3 regions of the Azospirillum sp. UENF 312511 genome follow, and region 3 is predicted to be linked to each of the others. Evidence: riboswitches for the same ligand, from Rfam matches in the RefSeq annotation. Region 3 holds a riboswitch; each other region holds the start of a gene.

Region 1 (7,389 bases), on a different contig from region 3:
CGGCCATGTCCGTAGCGGCGACGCCGCGCAGTTGCAGGTTGCCGCGGTGGCTGAGGTCGACCAGACCGTTGCCGTAACGCCGCCCCAGCTCCGCGATCCGTTTCGCCGAGGCGGCGGGAAGCACCCCGGCGGGGACGCGCACGCGGACCAGCAGCCCGTCGCCGACCTCCATGGGGGCCAGAACGCCGGGGCACATGCCGCGCCGGCGCGGCGGGTTGCGGAGTTGGGTGATCGCGCTCATGCGGACATCTCCTTGCGGCGGCGCAGATCGTCGCCCGTCGAATTGCGGCGTGGGTGCCAGAGACCGCGCTCCAGGGCTTCGGTCAACCGGTCCAGGATATGCCGGGCGGCGGCCGGATTGGACTGCGCCAGGAAGTCCCACACCCGCTGGTTGTCCACATAGGCGTCGTACAACTGGTCGAAATGATGGGGCCGCACCGCCGTGGTGGTCGCGGCGAAGGCGAACAGAGTGTCGACGCTCGCCGCCAGCTCCCCGGCGCCGCGGTAGCCATGGCGCATCATGCCGTCGATCCAGCGCGGGTTGGCCGCCCGGCCGCGCAGCACGCGGGCGATCTCCTCCCCCAGTGTGCGGACGGTCACGCTCTCCGGCTCCGAGCTGTCGAGATGGTAGAGCGCCGGGTCGTTGTCGACCAGGGCGGCGGCGGCGGAGAAGCCGCCCTCATACTGCATGAAGCCGTCGGTGGAGAGGACGTCGTGCTCCCGCTGATCCTGGTGGTGGATGAGCGCGTCGGCCCCGCCGATGCGGCGGCGGAACAGGCTGGGCAGCGGAACGCCCTCCAGCCCCTTGCCGTAGGCGTGGCAGCTTCCCTCCAGATAGGCGGCGCCGAAGTCGGCCCGCACGCTCCAGTCTCCGCGCGCGATCATGCCGGGCAGCGCCGTGCCGTAGGCGCCGGGTGCGGCGCCGAAGACCCGCGCGCTGGCCCAGCGCTCGGCCTCCGCCGCCGGGGTGCCGCCGGCTTCCAGCTCGGCGCGGTCGGTGCGCAACGCGGCGGCGACGGGGTTCACGTCGTCGGGCTCGTCCTCCGCCATCACGGCGCGGACGGCCTGATCGAACAGGGCGATCTGCTGCGGGAACACGTCGCGGAACAGGCCGGAGATGCGCAGCGTCACGTCCACCCGCGGGCGGCCGAGGACGGAGGCCGGCATCACCTCGAAGCCGGTGACCCGGCCGGAGCCGTTCTCCCACAGTGGGCGCACGCCGAGCAGGGCCATGGCCTGGGCCAGTTCGTCGCCGCCGGTGCGCATGGCCGGTGTGCCCCAGCAATCGACCACCAGCCGCTTCGGCCAGTCGCCGTGGTCCTGCAGGTAGCGGGTGATCAGCGCGTCCGCCGCCTGCCAGCCCAGCGTCCAGGCGGTCGGCGTCGGCACGCCGCGTGGGTCGAGCGCGTAGAGGTTCCGCCCGGTGGGCAGCGTATCCGCCCGCCCCCGCGCGGGGGAGCCGCCGGGGCCGGGCTTCACGAAGCGCCCGTCCAGCCCGGCCAGCAGGGCGGCCATCTCCGCCTCGCCGCAGGCGTCCAGCGCCGGGGCGACGTCCTCGGCCGTGGCGAAGCGCGCGACGGCGGCGAGCAGGCGGGCGCGGCGCTCCGGCTCCGGCGTGGTGCCGAAGACGTGCAGACCGTCGCGGATTTGCATTTCCTTGATGTCGCAGAGATGGGCGTCGAGGCGGCTGAGGATGGCGTCGGGATCGTCGTCGGGCCGCAGGTTGCAGTCGGCGGCGACGCCGGATGTCCAGGCCAGATCGAGGATGGTCTGGCGCAGCGTGCCCAGCCGCCGCGGGTCCAGCCCGGTCGCCATCGAATATTCGTCGATGGCCGTTTCAAGTGCAGCGAGGTCGCCGTGCAGCCCGGCCTCGACCGGCGGCGGGGTCAGGTGGCCGATCAGGACCGCGCCCAACCGGCGGCGCGCCTGCACCCCCTCTCCGGGGTTGTTGACGATGAAGGGGTAGAGGCAGGGCAGGGGACCGGCGACGATCTCCGGCCAGCAGTCGGCGGACAGGGCGACGGCCTTGCCCGGCAGCCATTCCAGCGTCCCGTGCGCGCCCACCTGCACCAGCGCGTGGATGCCCAGGACATGGCGGAGCCAGAGGTGGAAGGCGAAGTAGCCGTGGCTGGGCGGCGTCTCCGGGTCGTGGTGCTGGGTGGTGGTCAGCGGACCGTGGCCGCGGCTCGGCTGCACCGCGATAGTGGCGTTGCCGCAGGTCAGCACGGTGAAGCGGAAGATGGTGCCGTCAGCCAGCGGGTCGGCCTGCTCGTCGCCCCAGCATTCTGTGATGCGGGCGCGGGCCTCGGCGGGGGCGAGGCGGCGGTAGTCGTCCAGGCTCAGCAGGGCGGTGGCGCCGCCGGTCAGCGCCTCCATCAGGGCGGCGGGGCCGGCGGGAAGCCCGTCCAGCGCGTAGCCCTCGGCGCGCAGCCGCTCCAGGATGCCGACGACGCTCGCCGGGGTGTCGAGGCCGACCGCATGGCCGATGCCGCCGCCCGGCCCCGGATAGTCGGACAGCACCAGCGCCAGCTTGCGCTCGGCCCGCGGCGTGGCGCCCAGCCGCACCCAGGCGGCGGCCAGATCGGCGGCGAAGGCCACCCGGTCGGGCACCGGGCGGATCAGCGTCGGAGCGAACTCCAGGTCGGGGTCCAGCGCCCCTTCGGCCTTGAAGGCGATGGCACGGGTCAGGATGCGCCCGTCCATCTCCGGCAGCACAACGTTCATGGCGAGGTCGGATGGCCCCATGCCGCGGGCGGAGCCGCGCCAGCCCTCCTCGGGCGTGGTGGACAGCACGGCCTGAAGCACCGGCGTGCCGTTGGCTTCCAGTGGCGACCCGTCCTCGCGCGCCGCCGAGAAGCCGGTCAGGTTCATCACGACGGCGGCGTTGCGGGCGGTCAGGGTGGCGCGCATCCAGGCGGCGCAGTCCGGTTCCTTCAGGCTCGCCACGAACAGCGGCAGCGGGGCGAGGCCGCGCGCGGCCAGCGCGTCGCACAGCGCGTGCACCGGCTCCAGGTCGCTGGCCAGCAGGTGGGAGCGGTAGAATACGACCGGCGCGCAGGGGCCGGTGACGTGGCCGGACCAGCCCTCATAGACGCCAAAGCGCGGCACCGGCGCCGGTTCGCGCCAAGGGCGGTCCTGCCCGGCCAGCGTGGCGGCGTAGGCCAGCAGGTTGGCCATGTTGTCCGGCCCGCCTTCGGTGAATCCACGCCACAGCCGTTGCGCCGCCTCGGCCGGAACGGTGCCGTAGCCCTCCAGGGCGGGGTTCGGCTGGGCGCAGCCGGGCAGCACGGCCAGCGCCACCCCGGACTCCCGGCAGGCGGCGGCGACATGGTCCAGCCCGTAGCGCCAGTAGCCCGCCCCGCCGAGCAGCCGCAGAACGACCAGCTTCGCCTTGCGGATCACGGACTCGACGTAAAGGTCCACTGACAGCGGGTGCCCCAGCCGCGCGAGATTCGCCAGCCGCAGGGTGGGCAACTCGTCACGGTGGCGCTTCCAGCAGGCGGCAAGCGCTGTCAGGTCGCTGTCGGAGAAGGACAGGACGACGAGGTCCGCCGGGCTCTGCCCCAGGTCCACGGCCTGGGGGCCGGCGTCGAGGTCTTCCTGGCGGGCGGCGAGTAGGTGCATGGCGAAAGTGCTTTACGAAAATCCCCTCTCCCCTCTGGGGAGAGGGTTAGGGTGAGGGGGTTGCGCGTGGCGGAACGCCCGGCGTAAGCGCAACCCCCTCACCGGCCCTGCGGGCCACCCTCTCCCCAGAGGGGAGAGGGTTGTGAAGGCTAAAAATCACCCCAGCGCCGCGGTCACGGCGTCACGGTCCAGGCCCGTCTCGCCGATCACCACCAGACGGCTGCGGCGCGGCTCGTCGGGCTTCCAGAAGCGGTCGAAATGGGTCTGGATGCGCGTTCCCACGCCCTGCACCAGAAGGCGCATCGGCTTGCCCGGCACGTCGATGAAACCTTTCAGGCGCAGCACGCCATGGGCGGCGGCGACCCGCTCCAGCGTCTTCGTCAGCGCCGCCGGGTCGGGCTGCGGGCCGAGTTCCACGACGAAGCTGGTGAAGTCGTCGTGGTCGTGGCCCTCCTCCTCGTCATGGTGGCTGGGGCGGTTGGCGAGGTCGTCCTCGGCCCCGGCGCCGACGCCCAGCAGAACCACCGGATCGACCTTGCCGTTGCTGGCGCGCAGGATCTTGGCCTCGCGCCCAGCCCCGCCCTCAGCCATGCCGCCCTCGGCCATGGCGGCGCGGATCAGGTCCTCGACCTTGGCCAGATCGGCGGCATCCACCAGATCGGTCTTGTTCACCACGATCAGATCGGCGCAGAGGAGCTGGTCCTCGAACACCTCCTCCACCGGGGTCTCGTGGTCGAGCTGCCCGGCCTCGGCGGCCTGGGCGGCCAAAGCCGCCGGATCGGGGGCGAAGCGGCCCTCCGCGGCGGCGGCGGCGTCGACCACCGCGACCACCCCGTCCACCGTCACCCGGGTCTTGATCGCCGGCCAGTGGAAGGCCTGGACGAGCGGCTTCGGCAGGGCGAGGCCGCTGGTCTCGATGATGATGTGTTCCGGCGGCTGCGGGCGGGACAGCAGCTTCTCGATGGCCGGGACGAAATCGTCGGCGACGGTGCAGCACAGGCAGCCGTTCGCCAGCTCGATCACGTCGTCCTCGGTGCAGGTCGGATCGCCGCAGGCGCGCAGGATCTCGCCGTCGATGCCGACATCGCCGAACTCGTTGATGATCAGCGCCAGACGACGCCCGCCGGCCTGCTCCAGCAGGCTGCGGATCAGCGTCGTCTTCCCGGCGCCGAGAAAGCCAGTGATGACGGTGGCCGGGGTCTTTCCGGCGGTCAGCGGGCCGGTGGTCATGATCTGGCTTCCTTGTCTCCGCCACACCCGGCGGATTAGATGAGTGTCGGTCCGGCGGCAGGTTTCCTGGCTTGCGGGTCGTCGTCGCGCCTCCCGCCTTCCCGGCCTGTCGGCCCGTGGCATGTCCGGAGGCCGACTCGCCGCACACAGTTGCGGGGGCAGCCGCGGCCTTGGACCCCATCCGGGTCCGCACCGCATTCCCTATTATCCCCGCGCCTTCACGGCGGCCGGGGCACCGTCGGAGGCGCAGAATTGCAGGCGGACCCCCGATTTGCAAGCGGCCATTTGGCGCCCGGAAACCGTGCCGCCGAACCCGGAGCGCTCCGCCCTTGCCGCCGTTGGTGTGTCGGAAGATCGGTACAGTCTGTCTGGAAAGCTGACACTCCGGACGGTATGGGGCACCCACAGTCTCATAGGGGGAAATAAACGATTTCAAGGGCTTGTTCGAATCTTCCGCAGTTGGCATGTTCTGTGCTTATATCAGCCTAACCAAAAACGCGGACCGGCAGACGACGCGGACGAACAGGGAGGGAAAAACGGCACCCATGGCCGACGACATCATTCTGGAAGCGCGTGGACTCTCGAAGGAGTTCAAGGGCTTCATCGCGGTGAAGGAGGTGAATCTCCAGGTCCGCCGCGGCACCATCCACGCGCTGATCGGCCCGAACGGCGCCGGCAAGAGCACGGTCTTCAATCTGCTGACCAAGTTCCTGACGCCGACGCGCGGCCAGATCCTCTACAAGGGACGCGACATCACCGCCATGAAGCCCGCCGACGTGGCGCTGCTCGGCATGGTGCGGTCGTTCCAGATTTCCGCGGTCTTCCCGCACCTCAGCGTGCTGGAGAATGTCCGCGTCGCGCTGCAGCGCCCGCGCGGCACCAGCTTCCATTTCTGGAAGCCGGAGGCCAGCCTGCACGACCTGCACGACCGCGCCGAGGAACTGATCGAGGCGGTAAACCTGACCCCCTGGGCCGGCCACACCGCCGCCGAGCTGCCCTACGGCCGCAAGCGCGCGCTGGAGATCGCCACCACGCTGGCGCTCGACCCGGAGGTGATGCTGCTCGACGAGCCGCTGGCCGGCATGGGCCACGAGGACATCGAAGGCACCGCCGCCCTGATCAAGCGCGTCTCCGCCGACCGCACCATCCTGATGGTGGAGCACAACCTGTCGGTCGTCGCCCACCTGTCGGACACCATCACCGTGCTTCGCCGCGGCGAAATCCTGGCGGAGGGCGCATACGACGTCGTATCGCGCAACCCGCAGGTCATGGAAGCCTACATGGGGACGGGTGAGGTGGGCCATGCCTGACGGCGCGACCGTGAAGACCGCGATGCTGGAGATCCGCGACCTCCAGGCCTTCTACGGCGAGAGCCACGTGCTGCACGGCGTCAACATCGACGTGCGCCAGGGCGAAGTGGTGACCCTGCTCGGCCGCAACGGCGCCGGCAAGACGACGACCATGCGCTCGATCATGGGCATCGTCGGCAAGCGCAACGGCTCGATCCGCTTCCAGGGCAAGGAGCTGATCGGCATGGCGCAGCACAAGATTCCCCGCCTCGGCATCGGCTACGTGCCGGAGGAGCGCGGCATCTTCGCCTCGCTCAGCGTGGACGAGAACCTGATGCTGCCGCCGGTGGTGAAGTCGGGCGGCATGACCGTGCCGCAGATCTACGAGCTGTTCCCGAACCTGCAGGGCCGCGGCACCACCCAGGGCACGCGCCTGTCGGGCGGCGAGCAGCAGATGCTGGCCATCGCGCGCATCCTGCGCACCGGCGCCGACCTGATCCTGCTCGACGAGCCGACCGAGGGGCTTGCCCCCGTCATCATCGAGCAGATCGGGGTGGCGGTGCGCAAGCTGAAGCAGCGCGGCTTCACCATCGTGCTGGTGGAGCAGAATTTCCGCTTCGCCGCGACCATCGCCGACCGCCATTACGTGATGGAGGAAGGCCATGTCGTCGACATGATCCCCAACGACCAGCTCGCCCAGAACATGGACAAGCTGCACACCTATCTGGGTGTCTGACCAAGTCACCCCCTCTGCCGAAAACACGCAAAACAAAGCCAATCGAAGGGAGTTCGAAATGCTCAAGACGTTGCTGTGCGGGACCGCATTGCTGGCGCTGACCGCCGGGGCCGCGCACGCCCAGGTCTCCAACAACGTGATCAAGATCGGCGTGATGAACGACCGGTCCGGCATCTACGCTGACCTCGCCGGCGAGGGTTCGGCCATCGCCGCCCGTCTGGCGGCCGAGGAGTTCGGCGGCAAGATCGCCGGCGCGCCGATCGAGATCGTCGTCGCCGATCACCAGAACAAGGCCGACATCGCCGCCAACACGGCGCGCGAGTGGATCGACGCCGGCAACGTGGACGTCATCGCCGACGTGCCGAACTCCGCCGCCGCGTTGGCCGTCCAGGGCATCACCAAGGACAAGAAGCGCATCTTCCTGATGTCCGGTCCGGGCTCGACCGACCTCAGCGGCAAGTCCTGCAGCCCCTACGGCTTCCAGTGGACCTACGACAACTACGCCATGGC
Region 2 (7,389 bases), on a different contig from region 3:
CTCGGCCGCCTTCTTCATCAGATCGACGATGTGCCCTTCGGTCGGGATGTTCGGCGAGTGGATGTCGTAGACGCCGGGACCGATCTCGTTCGGGTACTTGAAGTCGTCGAAGGCGTCGAGCAGTTCCATGTCCGACCGTGAGGTCTCGATGGTGATGACGTCAGCGTCCATCGCCGCGATCGACGCGATGATGTCGTTGAACTCCGAATAGCACATGTGGGTGTGGATCTGCGTCTCGTCCGCCACCCCGTTGGCGGTGATGCGGAACGACTCCACCGCCCAGTCCAGATACGCCTGCCACTGGGACCTGCGCAGCGGCAGACCTTCACGAAGGGCGGCCTCGTCGATCTGGATCACGCCGACGCCGGCCTTCTCCAGGTCCAGCACCTCCTCCCGGATGGCGAGCGCCAGCTGGCGGCAGGATTCCGAACGCGGCTGGTCGTCGCGCACGAAGGACCAGTTGAGGATGGTCACCGGGCCGGTGAGCATGCCCTTCATCGGCTTGTCCGTCAGCGAGGCGGCGTAGGTGATCCAGTCCACGGTCATCGCCTTGGGGCGGCTGATGTCGCCGAACAGGATCGGCGGCTTCACGCAGCGCGAGCCATAGGACTGCACCCAGCCCGACTGGCTGAAGACGTAGCCATCGAGCTGCTCGCCGAAATACTCGACCATGTCGTTGCGCTCGGCCTCACCGTGAACCAGCACGTCGAGGCCCAGCGCCTCCTGCTCGCGCACGCTCCGCGCGATCTCGCCGCGCATCGCCTCGGTGTAGGCCACCGCGTCGATCGTCCCGGCCTTGAACTGGCTGCGCGCCTGACGGATCTCCTTGGTCTGCGGGAAGGAGCCGATGGTGGTGGTCGGGAACGTCGGCAGATTCAGGCGGGCGGCCTGCTTGGCGGCGCGCTCGGCGAAGGCGCTCTTGCGCCGTCCGAGCTGGGCGTCGATGGCGGCAACCGCCGCCTTCACCGCCGGGTTGTTGACCCGCGGCGAATGGCGGCGCGCTTCGATGGCGGTGCGGTTGGCCTCCAACTCGGCCGCGACGGCGGCACGGCCCCTATCCCATCCCGGGGTCAGCGCGGTCGCCAGAACCCGGATCTCCTCCAGCTTCTGCACCGCAAAGGCCAGCCATGAGCGGACCTCCTCATCCAGCTTGCGCTCGCCGGCGAGGTCGACCGGCACGTGCAGCAGCGAGCAGGACGGTGCGATCCACAGCCGCTCACCGAGCCTCTCGGCCACCGGCTCCAGCCAGTCGAGCGTTGCGTGTAGGTCGGTCTTCCAGATGTTCCGGCCGTTGACGACGCCCAGCGACACGACGCGGTCGGTCGGGAGGGCCTGGATCAGGGCATCGACCTCGTCGCGGGCGTTGATGGCGTCGAGATGGAGGCCCTGCACCGGTAGGGAGCAGACCAGTGGCAAATTCTCCTGGAGCTGGCCGAAATAGGTCGCCAGCAGCAGCTTGACCGCGCCGGTACCGAGATCCCGATAGGCCTGGGTGAAGGCGTCCCGCCACGCCGCTTCCAGCTCGGTCACCAGGATGGGTTCGTCGATCTGCACCCACTCGACGCCCTGATCGGCCAGGGCCTGCAGCAGTTCGGCGTAGACGGGCAGCAGGCGGGGCAGCAGAGCCAGCTTGTCCGAACCGTCCTTGGCCTTGCCCAGCGCGAGGTAGGTGACCGGGCCGATGATCACCGGCTTGGCCTTGACACCCTGCTCCTTGGCTTCAGCGAGTTGCTGCAGCAGACGGGAGGCGTCGAGGTTGAACTGGGTTTCGGCGTCGAACTCGGGGACGATGTAGTGGTAGTTGGTGTCGAACCACTTGGTCATCTCGCCGGCAGCGACGCCACTGCAGCATCCGCCGTGCTCTTCGGCACTATGGGCGGCGGTCTCGGCCGAACGGCCGCGCGCCACGCGGAAGTAATTGTCCAGGGCATCGCCATGGAAGCCCTTCACGCGCTCCGGCAGGTTGCCGAGCGTGAAGCTCATGTCGAGCACCTGATCGTAGAAGGCGAAATCGCCCACGGGAACGAGGTCGAGCGCGCCCTGGTCCCGCCAGTGGCGCTTGCGGAGGTCAGCGCCGACGCGGACCAGCTCGTCGCGGGAGGACGCCCCCTTCCAATAAGCCTCCAAGGCGAACTTCAACTCGCGCTTGGCGCCGATGCGGGGGAATCCGAGGGTGTGGGTCATTGCCATGGGGGGCGCCTTGAAAAGAGGGATCGGCGCGGACCATACGGAGTTCAGAACATGAATGAAAAATGGTATGATTTTATCGTTCGATAAATTTCATTCATGGATGAGGTGGACGGTATGGCGATCCTGGAGCGCATCCATCTCTCGATCATCCGCGAGGTTGATCGTCACGGCTCGCTGACGGCGGCGGCCAGCCATTTGAACCTGACCCAACCGGCGCTGAGCCACGCCATCCGCAAGCTGGAAGAGCAGCTCGGCGTGGATGTGTGGCACCGCGAAGGCCGCCGCTTGCGGCCGACCCAGGCCGGGGAATGGCTGCTGGCGGTCGCCAACCGCTTGCTGCCGCAACTGGCCCATGCTGAAGAACGCCTCCAGCAGTTCGCCCAGGGCGGGCGCGGGACCCTGCGCATCGGGATGGAATGCCATCCCTGCTATCAGTGGCTCCTGAAGATCGTCGCTCCCTACGTCGATGCTTGGCCGAAGGTCGACGTGGACGTCCGGCAGAAGTTTCAGTTCGGCGGCATCGGGGCCCTGTTCGGCCACGACATCGACATGCTGGTGACACCGGATCCGCTGTTCAAGCCCGGACTGTGCTTCGAGCCGGTGTTCGACTACGAACAGGTTCTGGTGGTCGGGCCGGGGCACCGTCTGCGCCATGCCGCCTTCGTCGAACCGCAGCAGATGGCGGACGAAGTCCTGATCACCTACCCGGTGGCGCCCGACCGTCTCGACATCTACACCCAGTTCCTGATGCCGGCCGGGATCAGCCCGAGGCAGCACAAGCCGATCGAGACGACCGACATCATGCTGCTGATGGTGGCCCACGGCCGTGGCGTCGCCGCCCTGCCGCGCTGGCTGGTCGAGGAGTATGGCGCCAAGTTCGACGTGAGCCCGGTGCGCCTGGGCCGGGACGGTGTCGCCAAGCAGATTTTCCTGGGCTTCCGCGAGGCGGACGCCGACATCGGCTATCTGCGGGGTTTCATCGATCTGGCGCTTGCCCATCGCGACGGTGGAACCGCCCAGTTGTAGCGGCAGGCGAAGCCGCGCCGGTCAGCCACCCATCCGCAAGCTGCCGATGGCGTTGCGCAGGCCGAGCGCAATGGTGCGGCGCTCGTCCGCATCCCCGCCCGGCGCCAGCCAATGGTCGATGCCGCCGTCCTGGTGCAGCACGAATTCGGCGACGCAGCGGTTCGCCGGTTGGCCGGCTTCCGCATGCGCCTGCTCGACCAGGGCGCGGGCGATCTCCCGCAGGGTGTCGGCCGCCGCGACCAGCCCGGCGGCGTCCAGCGGCTCCCTGGTTCCCCGCAGGGACCAGCGTCCCTCCGTCGCCGTCAGGACAAAGGGTGCCGACCGGTCGGCGGGGGTCGGCGTCACCGGACGGCGTCGGAACGCCAGACGGATGAGATTGGGTGGAACGGGCGTTGGTTGGACGGACATCGGCGGTGGCACCCCTCGCTCCCAAAGGGCAAGGATGGGACGGACGCCGACGCGGCACGGGAGACCTCCGGCGACGCCGCACCCGCCGGGACACCCCGCCCGACTCGCGTTCGACAGATCCGGCAGGTCTCCTGGCTCACGGGTCGTCGCGGGACCGTCCGGCCTTCCCGGTGCCGTCGTCCCGAACCGGGATGGGCACCAGTGGCGCTGAAACGGCGGACCCACTCTCCGCTCACAGTTGCGGGGGCAGCGCCGGCTTCGCCGTCATCCTCATGGCGAGGCGAACGGTTCACCGTCTTCCCTCTTAGCCCCGGACGCCCTGGGGCGAACGGGGACCGTATCCAGCGGGAACGGTAAGAGGGTGCACCCGGCGGCGTCAAGCGCGAGCGCCACGGCAAGTCCCTTTTGCAAAATTCGCAAGATTGCCCGCAGCCCTTCGCCAAATTTTGCCAATTTCCGCCTGATTCCCACGGGTCGTTCGGCGTATCTTGCAAATGTTCGGAACACGGATGGGAAGGAATCTCGCCAGCATGGACGACCGCCGGGACGATGCCGAGACGATCTTCGCCACCGAATTCCCTCCGGCCACGCGCGAGCAATGGCGGGTTCTCGTCGACAAGGGGCTGAAGGGCGCCCCCTTCGAGAAGCGGTTGGTCACCCGGCTGTACGAAGGCATCGCCGTGCAGCCCCTCTATACGGCGGAAGACTGGCCGGCCGCGGGCGATCCGTCCGGTTTGCCGGGCTTCGCCCCGTTCACCCGCGGCGGCCATGCCAGAGGCGCCGGACCGGACGGCTGGGACATCCTGACCGAACACGACGTCTCCGATCCCAAGGCGGCGAACGCCGCCATCCTGACCGATCTGCTGCGCGGCGCCACCGCCATCCGGCTGCGCCTCGACAGGCCGGACAGCCCCGGCATCGCCATCGACCGGCTGGACGATCTCGACCGCACGCTGGCCAACGTCTATCCGGAGATGGTGCCACTGTCGCTGGAGGCGGGAGGCGACGCAGTGGCCGGCGCGGCGCTGCTCGCCGCCCTGTGGCGCCGCCGCTCGGTGATGCCGGACAAGGCGCGGGGCGCCTTCAACGCCGATCCCATCGGGACTCTGGCCGCGGCCGACGCCCTGCCGGGCAGTCTGGAGGCGGCGCTCGCCGACACGGCGGCCTTGGCCGCCTGGACCGCCCGCAATTTCCCTCACGTCACCGCCGTCGGGGTGGACAGTTCCCCCTGGCACGACGCCGGGGCGACCGAAAGCCAGGACCTCGCCGCCGCCATGGCGACCGGGGTCGCCTATCTGCGCGCCCTGACCGCTGCCGGGCTGGACATCGACACCGCCTGCCGGCAGATCGCCTTCACCCTATCCGTCGGCTGCGACCAATTCCTCTCCATCGCCAAGCTGCGCGCCGCGCGGCGCCTGTGGGGGCGCATCGCCGAGGCGTCGGGCGCCTCGGAGTCGGCCCGCGCCATGCACCTGACCGCCCGCACGGCGCGGCGCATCATGGCGCGGCGCGATCCCTGGGTGAACATGCTGCGCACCACGGTGGCCGGCTTCGCCGCCGGGGTCGGCGGGGCCGACGCGGTGGCGGTGCTGCCCTTCGACGCGGCGCTGGGCGAATCCGACGACTTCGCCCGCCGCATCGCCCGCAACAGCCAGATCCTGCTGAAGGAGGAATCCTCGCTGGCCCGCGTCGCCGATCCGGCCGGCGGCTCCTGGTACGTCGAAACGCTGACCGAGCAACTGGCCCAGGCCGCTTGGGCGGACTTCCAGGACATCGAGCGGCGGGGCGGCATCGCCGCCGTGCTGGCCGATGGCAGCCTCGCCCGCGCCATCGCCGGGTCCTGGGCGCAGCGGGAAGCCAACATCGCCCGCCGCAAGGACCCGCTGACCGGCGTCAGCGAGTTTCCCAACCTCCTCGAACAGGCGGTCGTCCGCCCGTCCCCCGTACCGCGCGGCCATGACGACGCTGCCGTGGCACCGGCGGCGGTCGGCTCCGGGTCGCTGGACGATCTCGTGGAGGCCGCCACCGGCGGGGCGACGCGGACCGGACTGACGGCGGCCCTGGCGCGGGGCACCCCGGCCCGCGTCGAGCCGCTGCCCCGCCACCGCCTGCACGAATCCTTCGAGGCCCTGCGCGACGCCGCCGACCGCCACAAGCGGACCCAGGGATCGTGGCCGTCGGTCTTCCTCGCCAACATCGGGCCGGTCGCCCAGCACACGGCGCGCGCCACCTACGCCAAGAACCTCTTCGAGGCCGGCGGCATCCAGGCGCTCGGCAACAACGGCTTCCCCGACGCCGAAGCCGTGGCCGCGGCCTTCCGTGTCTCCGGAGCGCGCATCGCCGTGCTGTGCGGCTCCGACGCGCTCTACGAGGCCCACGCCGCACCCTTCGCCCAGGCATTGAAGGCGGCGGGTGTCGAGCACCTGTTCCTGGCCGGAAACCCCGGCGACCGCCGCGCCGATCTCACGGCCGCCGGCATCGACGAATTCGTGTCGGTCGGCTGCGACGTTCTCTCGGTCCTGCGCGCGACCCTGGCCCGTTTGGGAGTGCCCTTGTGATGAAAAGCGCGATGACCAGTCTGCCGGACTTCGCCACGCTGCCCCTGGACGCCGCCGCTCCCGGTGCCTCTTCCGCCGACTGGAGCCGCCGTTTCGCGGCGGAAACCGGGGCCGATCCGGCCACAGCGCTGTGGCGCACGCCGGAGATGCTGGACGTCAAACCGCTCTACACGGCGGCCGACCTCGACGGGCTCGACCATCTGGCGACCATGCCGGGGATGGCGCCCTTCCTGCGCGGCCCCTACCCGACGATGTACGTCGACAAGCCCTGGACGGTGCGGCAGTACGCCGGTTTCTCGACCGCGCAGGAATCCAACGCCTTCTACCGGCGCAACCTCGCGGCCGGGCAGAAGGGCTTGTCGGTCGCCTTCGATCTCGCCACCCACCGCGGCTACGACAGCGACCACCCGCGCGTCACCGGCGACGTCGGTATGGCGGGGGTCGCCATCGACTCCATCCTGGACATGAAGACGCTGTTCGACGGCATCCCGCTCGACCAGATGTCGGTGTCGATGACGATGAACGGCGCGGTGCTGCCGGTGCTGGCCGGCTACATCGTCGCCGCCGAGGAGCAGGGGGTGACCGCCGACAAGTTGAGCGGCACCATCCAGAACGACATCCTCAAGGAGTTCATGGTCCGCAACACCTACATCTACCCGCCCAAGCCCTCGATGCGGATCATCTCCGACATCTTCGCCTTCACCTCGCAGCACATGCCGAAGTTCAACTCGATCTCAATCTCCGGCTATCACCTGCAGGAGGCGGGGGCGACCGCCGACCTGGAACTGGCCTACACGCTGGCCGACGGCGTGGAGTACGCGCGTGCCGGGCTGGCCGCCGGGCTGACCATCGACCAGTTCGCGCCGCGCCTGTCCTTCTTCTGGGCGATCGGCATGAACTTCTTCATGGAAGTCGCCAAAATGCGCGCCGGCCGCATGCTGTGGGCCAAGCTGATCAAGGAGTTCGCCCCGAAGAGCGACAAGTCGCTGTCGCTGCGCACCCATTCCCAGACCTCGGGCTGGAGCCTGACGGCGCAGGACGTCTTCAACAACGTGACGCGCACCTGCATCGAGGCGATGGCCTCCACGCAGGGCCACACCCAGTCGCTTCACACCAACGCGCTCGACGAGGCCCTGGCGCTGCCGACCGACTTCTCCGCGCGCATCGCCCGCAACACCCAGCTTTTCCTCCAGCAGGAGAGCGGTAC
Region 3 (7,389 bases):
AGCGAGATGGACGAGGCCGCGGCCCGGCATGCCCGCCGCCAGCTCCTCCCAGCGCTCCACCAGCCCCTCGTGCAGGCCGTTGAACTGGTTGGCGTCGCCCATCAGGGCCTCGCGCCAGTTGCGCTGGATGATCGAGGCGGCGAACAGCCCCTCCGGCGTGTCGTAGTTGCAGGCCAGCAGCTTGACCGAATCGCGCCCGTCATAGGCCAGCGTCAGCCGCCCGATCAGCGCGCCGGCCCGTTCGTTCAGCCGCCCCGCGGCCCAATAGTCGTTCCAGGAGGCCTCCAGCAGCCGCCCCACGCCGCCACGGACCCCCAGCCGGGCCAGCGCCCGCCCATCCACCGTCGCGCGCAGCGCCTCGCGCAGCATGGTGTGCAACTCGTCGGCGACGCTTTCGATCAGGTCGATCTGATGGGCGGAGAACTCGTACCGCACATCCTCGCGCCAGAAGGCGCCGGCGCTCATGGCACGGACGCCGTAGGGGTATTTGCGGAGCCCCGGACGCCAATCCGCACGGGGTTTCATGACTGCTCTGCGCATCGTGTGCTTACCGGGCCGCCGGATTCAATCCATGGTTTTGCCCCGCTGCGGCGCGCCGCTTGCGGCCGTCCGGGATTCGGTGGGGGCGGATCATTGCGGCGCAAACGCGCCAACACAAGCGCCTTGCGCGCCTGCCCCTCCGTTTTTCCACGCTTCCCCTCGCGGATCCCACAGGGCGGGTGGGGACGCCCGTCACCAAGCGCGGTCGGCAAGCCAGGCCGCGATGGCGCTCTCCATCGCCTCGGCGGTCGGATCGCCGTGCTCCGGCCCGGTTCCGACCATGGGAAGCCGGGCCGCCACGGCGATGTCCTCCGCCGGCGCGCCGGTTCCGACGAACAGGTCGCAGCGCCGCAGCAGGGCGCACAGCCCGTCGAAACCCAGCCGCCCCGCCGCGTTCAGGCAGGCGCTTCCGGTTTCCCCGGCGATGCGCGCCGCGGCCCCCCGGGCGGCCTCATCGCCGACCAGGATCAGGGCGGTGTCGCCCCGCGCGGCAAGCCGGCGGCACAGCTCCGACAGGCTGCCGGTGCCGACGGACGCGGAGAGGCCGACCGCGCAACGCCAGCGCGCCGGAACGCCCTCGGCCAGAAGCGCGGCGGCGGCGCGCTCGCCGGCGGGGGAGGTCCAGACCTCCGTGGCGGGGTCCGGCTCCCCGGTGGTCAGCGCCCCCAGCAGGCCGGCGGGAGTCGCCGCGACGTGGGTCAGGAAGGCGTCGGCGTAATAGCCGCGCACCGGCCGACCGACCCTGCAACCAAGGCGGAGCGGCGCCCCCGTGTCCTGCATCAGACGGTTGGCGAAGCTGGCATCCTCGCCCCGGTGGGGATTGATCGTGAGGTCGAAGGCGCCGCTGAACTGCTGGCCGATCTCCTGGCGCACCGCGGTCACCAGCGCGTCGTCGGGCGCCCGCCCCTTCAGCGGTGGGAGGGTGACGCGCTGGTTGACGTAGGGGCAGAGGGCAAACGCCGCCTCCGCATCCGGCGTCGCGAAAACGGTGATCCGGGCCAGCGGCAAGGCCCGCCGCAGCTCCCGCAGGACGCCGGACGCCCCCAGCACGCCCCCCACCCCGTCCGGCAGGAACACGCCGACGCTGCGGATCAGGTCGGTCGGGAAGGGCGGCGGTTCACCGGGGACGAGCGTGCGGCGGCGAACGGCGGGACCGGAGTTCCGCAGCAGCGCCACCGCCGGGGCCGTGGAGGCGCCCCGCGCCGGCGGCACGAAGCCCCAGGTTCCCTCGGCATCCGGGCGCGCCAGCGGCTCCACCATGGCATGCTCAGCCCGCGAGACGGTCGCCGCGTCGGTCACCCAGGGGAAGAAATCGCGCAGCGGGAGGGTGCCGTTGCCGACCGCTCGGCCCGCCGCCTGCAGGGCATCCCACCGACCGACCGCGCCGTCGTAGCCGTAATAGATTTCCTTGAACGCGACCTGCTCCCGCGTCGCGTAGGCGAAATGCTGGAAAACCAGCCCGCCCGCCGCCGTCTCCTCGTGCAGGAAGGGGTTGGCCGCGCCGAGTTCGAGGTCCGACCCGTCGGGCTGCGGGCGCATCAGCCGGGGCGGAACGTGCGAGTGCCAGAAATCCCCCGGCCGGTACCGCCAGGTGCGCAGCCATTCGTAGGCGCGGTAATTGCCGTACTGGTCCAGCCGGTCGAGGACCAGGGACGGGCCGACGAAGAAGTGGCAGAGGTAGAGAGCCGCCGTGCGCGACGGCGAATCGAGGAACATCCGGCGCGCACGGGTGATCTGCTCCGCCGTCCACAGTTCGTCCGCGTCGACCTGCCAGAGCAGGCAGTCCTCCGTCATGGCGGCCAGCGGCGCGGTCACCATTTCCACCTTGCCTTGCCAGAACATGCCGGGCGGCTTGCGGTAGACCGACACGCGCCCGGGCTCCTCCGCGGCGATGCGGTCGAGATACTGCGACGTCCCGTCGCTGCTGCGGCCGTCGCGGTGAAGATCCTGCGGAACGCGCCCACCCCGCTGCGCGCACCAGGAGGAGTCGCGGACCTGCTCCGCCACCCCTTCCACGACGTGCCAATGCCAGGGGAAGGGCAGTTGGCGGAACACCTCCAAGTGGTAACGGATGAAGGGATCGCCGTTCAGCACGATGGTCAGGAAATGAACCGGTAGCATGCCCGCAACCCCGTCCTTCGCCCGTTGATCCGGCCTCGCGCAGTCCGCCGGACCTTGTCGGTTCCGTGGGAGCGGTGTCAAGGAAGCCGTGCGACTCCCCCGATGGGTCGCCATCCCCCTCTTGACGGCGGGGGACCCCGCCCCTACCCTGGCGCCGGTTATGGTTCCCCGCGCCCTCCGGTCGCGGGGCTAAGAGGGAAGCCGGTGCGCCGCCCCGCAGGGGGAGACACGGCAAATCCGGCGCTGCCCCCGCAACTGTGAGCGGTGAGCGGCCTCGTCCTTTCCGTGTCACTGGCGCCGCCTGCGGGAACGGGCGCCGGGAAGGCCGGACGATGCCGCCTTGACCCGCAAGCCAGGAGACCTGCCGTAACCGAACGTACGTCCTCGGGCGGGGTGCCCCGGTGGTCGCTTGCCGATGTCCGGCCCGACGGCCGCCCGTCTTCCGCAAGCCGTCCCTCCGGTGCGCCCATCCAAGGGGACCAAGGGGGTTGCGATGCCGGTGCCTGCCAGCAACGACGCCCCTCCCAACGCATGGCAGACTCGGAAAGGGCATAGAGCATGCACATCGAACCCGGCGTCGTGGACGGCGCCAAGATCGCTCTCAGCTACGCGACGGCCGCCGGCGGCTTCGCGATGGCCGGCAAGCTGGCGCGCGACGACGTCCGCAACAACGGCGGGGTCGCGCCGCTGGTGCTGCGCAGCCTGATCGCCACCGCGCTGGTCTTCAGCTTCTTCGAGGTGTTCCCGCACCACCCCGTGGGCGTGTCGGAGGTTCACCTGATCCTCGGTTCGACGCTGCTCCTGCTGTTCGGCGCCGGTGCGGCCTCCATCGGCCTCGCCGCCGGCCTGCTGATCCAGGGCCTGTTCTTCGCGCCGTTCGACCTGCCGCAGTACGGCATGAACGTCACCACGCTGCTGGTCCCGCTGTGGGGCATCAGCCTGCTGGCGAAGCGGATCGTTCCCGACGCCACCCCCTATGTCGACCTGAAGTACTCGCAGGCGCTGGCCCTTTCCACCGCCTACCAGGGCGGCATCGTCGCCTGGGTGGCCTTCTGGGCCTTCTACGGCCACGGCTTCACCGCCGAGACCATGACGGAAGTCGCCTCCTTCGGCGCCGCCTACATGACCGTCATCATCGTCGAGCCGCTGGCCGACCTCGCCGTGCTGGCCGTCGCCAAGGCGCTGCGCCGCCAGAGCCAGGGCCCGCTGTTCAACATCCGCCTGCACCAGGGCGCCTGACCGGCGCCTCGGACCGGATGGTTCGCAGGAAGGGCGGCGGGGACATCCCCGCCGCCCTTTTCCGTTTCAGGTCAGCGGACCGGTCAGATCACCAGCTCGCCCTTGCGGATCGCCGCGTAGCGGCGGTTCACCGCGCCCCAGTCGACGACGTTCCACCAAGCCGCCAGATAGTCGGCGCGGCGGTTCTGGTACTTCAGGTAATAGGCGTGCTCCCATACATCGTTGCCCATCAGCACGGGCACGCCCTCCATGGCCGGCGAATCCTGGTTCGGGCGGGCGGCGATGGCAAGCTTGCCCGACGACGGGTCGGCGGTGACGAAGACCCAGCCGCTGCCGAACTGCCCGGCGCCCGCCGTGTTGAACCGCGCCTTGAAATCGTCGAAGCCGCCGAAGTCGCGCGTGATGGCAGCCCCCACCTCACCGTCCGGGGCGCCGCCGGCGTTCGGTCCCATGATGCTCCAGAACATGCTGTGGTTCGCGTGACCGCCGCCGTTGTTGCGCACCGCGGTGCGGATGCTTTCCGGCAGTTCCGGCACACGCTTCAGCAGGTCGGCCAGCGGCATCGCCTGAAGGTCGCCGTGGTTGGCGAGCGCCTTGTTGAGGTTGTCGACGTAAGCCTGATGGTGCTTGTCGTGATGCACGCTCATGGTCGTCGCGTCGATGTGCGGCTCCAGCGCGGCGGGCGCGTAGGGCAGCGGCGGCAGCGTGAATCCCTTGCCGCCCGGAGTTTGGCCAGCCGGAGTTTGGCCCCCTGTTGTTTGGGCCAGGACGAAGCGCGGCGCCACGGCCAGCACCAGCGCGGCGGCTCCGGCGGAGAGCAGCAATTGGCGGCGATCCAGGCGAACGGACATGAGACCTCCCATTGTGTGTTTCGTGCCGAACAGCGGGGAAGCGACAGCCTCAGTGCGCCTCGCGCCTCACTCAACAGGGCAATGGGCGTACTCACTCGGTACCGGCGTACGGAGCGCCGCCCGTTTCCTACAAGCGGGCCTTTCCAGCCGGCCCGGCGGACGCCGAGCGGGCCATTCCCATCGCCACGCTCCGCCAGCGCCCCAGATGGAATCGGGAGGGTGCGGCCGCCGGCTTCCGGATCGGAGTCACCGGAGCCGTCCCCGCCGCCTCATGGATGTTGCGGGCGCGGCGCTCCCGCAGAAGCAGGCGCATCACCTCCTCCTCCGTGACGGGGCGCCCGGCCCTGGCCGAGGCGAGGCTGGCGGTGTCCTGGAGCGCGGCGACCTGCGCCAGCGTGCCGGTCAGCCCCTTGGCCGCGGCGGTGTCCAGCGCTTCGCGATGAATGGCGAGGATGAACGGCTTCAGCCCGCGGTCGGGCGTTCCGTGCGGCGGTGTCGGCATGGCGGACGGGCTCCGGGGATTCGTTCGATTGGGTAAGCCATCATCCAACCGATAACGCCGCCGCGGCAAAGGCCCCTATGGATTAGCCCTGCCGGTTGCCGAACCGGCGGCGCGCGTCACAGCGTGATCAGGCCGTAGGCCAGCGCGGTGGAAACCGCCTGGATGGTGGTGGCCGCGTTGAGTTTGCGTCGGGCGGATTCGATCTGCTTCTCCACCGTCTTCACATGCGTGCCGAGCCGGTGGGCGATCTGCTGCGGGCGCAGGCCGACGGCCAACCACAGCAAGCACTCGCGCTCGCGGGGGGCCAGCGGGAGGGCGTCGCGCACACACCCTTCGCGCAGGCGGACGTCGAAGGCGTGGACGATGCCGGAAATCGCCCGGCTGTTCTCCCACCAGATTCGGTCGAACCCGGCCCAGGACAGGTGCGCCGCGCACAGGCCAAGCGCGCTGACTCCCAACCCGTTGTTGAAGCGCATGGGAAGCGTGACGCCCGTGGTCATACCGAAGGCCCAATCGATGTCGAGCGAGCGTTTGCCCGCCGGGCTGATCCCGTCCAAGCGGGAGGTGTCGCTCCACAGCAGGGGGGCGGTTTCCACCCTGGCCGCCCGCACGAACTCGTCGCACCAGTACAGCCCGCCGGACATCTTGGCGTCCATGTAGGCGCCGCCGAAGCTGGTCAGCATGATGTCGTGCGTGCGCCCGGTGTCGGCGAACGCTTCGGCGCCGTACACCAGGGCGGTGACGCCGAAGCCCGCCAGATGGCGGTGCAGCCGCGCCCATAGATCGTCCACGTCGGCCGCCTGCTGGAAGTCCTCGGCAGCCTCCCCCTGCAGACGGCTGGGCATGTCGTGAGCGGGGATCATGGCCGGCTTCCCATGCGGCGGAAACTCCAGAGCATCGTGCTCAGGTAAACGAGGAACAGCAGAAAGCTGCTTTCCATCAGCCCTTGCGGAGGGTGCCAGTCCATGGCCATGCCGTGCAGAAGCGGCCCGACCAGCGCACCGAAGGCGTACAACGTGCCGAAGGCGACGTTGGCGGCGGCGAGGTCGACGCCCCGGAAGCGGTCGGCCAGCATGGCCAGCGCCACGGTGTACAGGCTGCCGGCCGCGCCACCCCAGACGAGCATGGCGGCCATCAGCGCTTGCGGCACGTCCAGCGTGGCCGGCAGGATCAGGGGGACCGCCAGCCCGGCGACCCCGCAGGCGGCCAGCACCCCGGGCTTGCCGACGCGATCGGCGAGCGCACCGACCGGGATCGGGAACAGCAGCGCGCCGATCAGGAAGGCGCTGACCGTCCCCGCCGCCCAGTCCTCCGACAGGCCGGCCGTCACCGCGTAGACCGGCATCAGCGTGTAGGGGACCGATTCGAACAGCCCGAAGATCAGCGCCGTCATCACGGCGACGGAAGCGCTCAGCTTGGCCAGCGAAATCCGGGGCGCCCCGGTGATCCGCGGCGGCGCGGCCTTCGCAACGGTCAGCATGACCAGCGCGACGCCGACCAGCGCCTGGATCAGCAGGATCGTCGGCCAGCCCTCGGTTCCCGTGAGCGGGACGAGAGCCGCTCCCACGGCGGCCCCGGCGCAGAACGCGCTGGCGTAAAGACCGACGTTGAACCCCCGCCGGTCGTCCGGCGAGGCGGCGCTGATCCAGTATTCGGTCAGGCGGAACACCATGCCCAGGCTGCCGCCGAACAGGAAGCGCAGCGCCATCCACACATCCTGGTCGGCCGACAGCACGAAGCCGAGCGGGGAGAGCATGGCGACCACCAGCAGGGCTCTCAACACCGCTCCCGGGTCGAAGCGGCGCAAAAGCGTCGGCATCAACGGCGTCGTCAGCAGCCATGCCAAGGCCGGCATGGCGGCGTTCAGCCCGATTGCGGTGGCCGAGGCGCCCATCCGGTGGAGCGAAAGATCGACGTAGGCGTAGGAGGCCCCGGCCGCGGCGGCGGCGGCGGCAACGGTGGCCGATAGAACGGTCATCTTCAGATGGGCGGTCACAGTCCCCGGTGCCCCCTGCGTCATGGTGCGGTGGCGTGTTCCTGCCCGAAGGCTCCGGCTCCAAGGGAACCAGAGCCGTCGGCATGGCGCCAAAGCTGTAGATTATGCACAAAAACGCATTGGGGGTAGGGGTATGCGTT

What was found. A riboswitch is a leader RNA that binds a small molecule or an ion and turns the genes downstream of it on or off. The one in region 3 is predicted to bind cobalamin.
Region 1: linked by a shared signal. The riboswitch ahead of cobW (cobalamin biosynthesis protein CobW) and the one ahead of ACWPN7_RS09970 (energy-coupling factor ABC transporter permease) in region 3 are both predicted to bind cobalamin.
Region 2: linked by a shared signal. The riboswitch ahead of ACWPN7_RS28595 (hypothetical protein) and the one ahead of ACWPN7_RS09970 (energy-coupling factor ABC transporter permease) in region 3 are both predicted to bind cobalamin.

The regions. Positions count from the first base shown of each region.
Region 1 is NZ_JBSNCG010000001.1:637,239-644,627, forward strand. Features, by position in the region: gene cobG (precorrin-3B synthase) at 1-241, opposite strand, end outside; gene cobN (cobaltochelatase subunit CobN) at 238-3,624, opposite strand; gene cobW (cobalamin biosynthesis protein CobW) at 3,781-4,854, opposite strand; cobalamin riboswitch at 4,894-5,109, opposite strand; gene ACWPN7_RS02860 (ABC transporter ATP-binding protein) at 5,400-6,164, shown strand; gene ACWPN7_RS02865 (ABC transporter ATP-binding protein) at 6,157-6,879, shown strand; gene ACWPN7_RS02870 (ABC transporter substrate-binding protein) at 6,938-7,389, shown strand, end outside.
Region 2 is NZ_JBSNCG010000005.1:34,301-41,689, reverse strand. Features, by position in the region: gene metE (5-methyltetrahydropteroyltriglutamate--homocysteine S-methyltransferase) at 1-2,184, opposite strand, end outside; gene ACWPN7_RS28600 (LysR family transcriptional regulator) at 2,287-3,216, shown strand; gene ACWPN7_RS28595 (hypothetical protein) at 3,238-3,561, opposite strand; cobalamin riboswitch at 3,729-3,979, opposite strand; gene ACWPN7_RS28590 (methylmalonyl-CoA mutase family protein) at 4,155-6,182, shown strand; gene scpA (methylmalonyl-CoA mutase) at 6,194-7,389, shown strand, end outside.
Region 3 is NZ_JBSNCG010000002.1:339,161-346,549, reverse strand. Features, by position in the region: gene ACWPN7_RS09980 (glutathionylspermidine synthase family protein) at 1-525, opposite strand, end outside; gene ACWPN7_RS09975 (hypothetical protein) at 733-2,661, opposite strand; cobalamin riboswitch at 2,806-3,044, shown strand; gene ACWPN7_RS09970 (energy-coupling factor ABC transporter permease) at 3,220-3,900, shown strand; gene ACWPN7_RS09965 (superoxide dismutase) at 3,984-4,751, opposite strand; gene ACWPN7_RS09960 (hypothetical protein) at 4,879-5,253, opposite strand; gene ACWPN7_RS09955 (helix-turn-helix transcriptional regulator) at 5,370-6,116, opposite strand; gene ACWPN7_RS09950 (MFS transporter) at 6,113-7,273, opposite strand.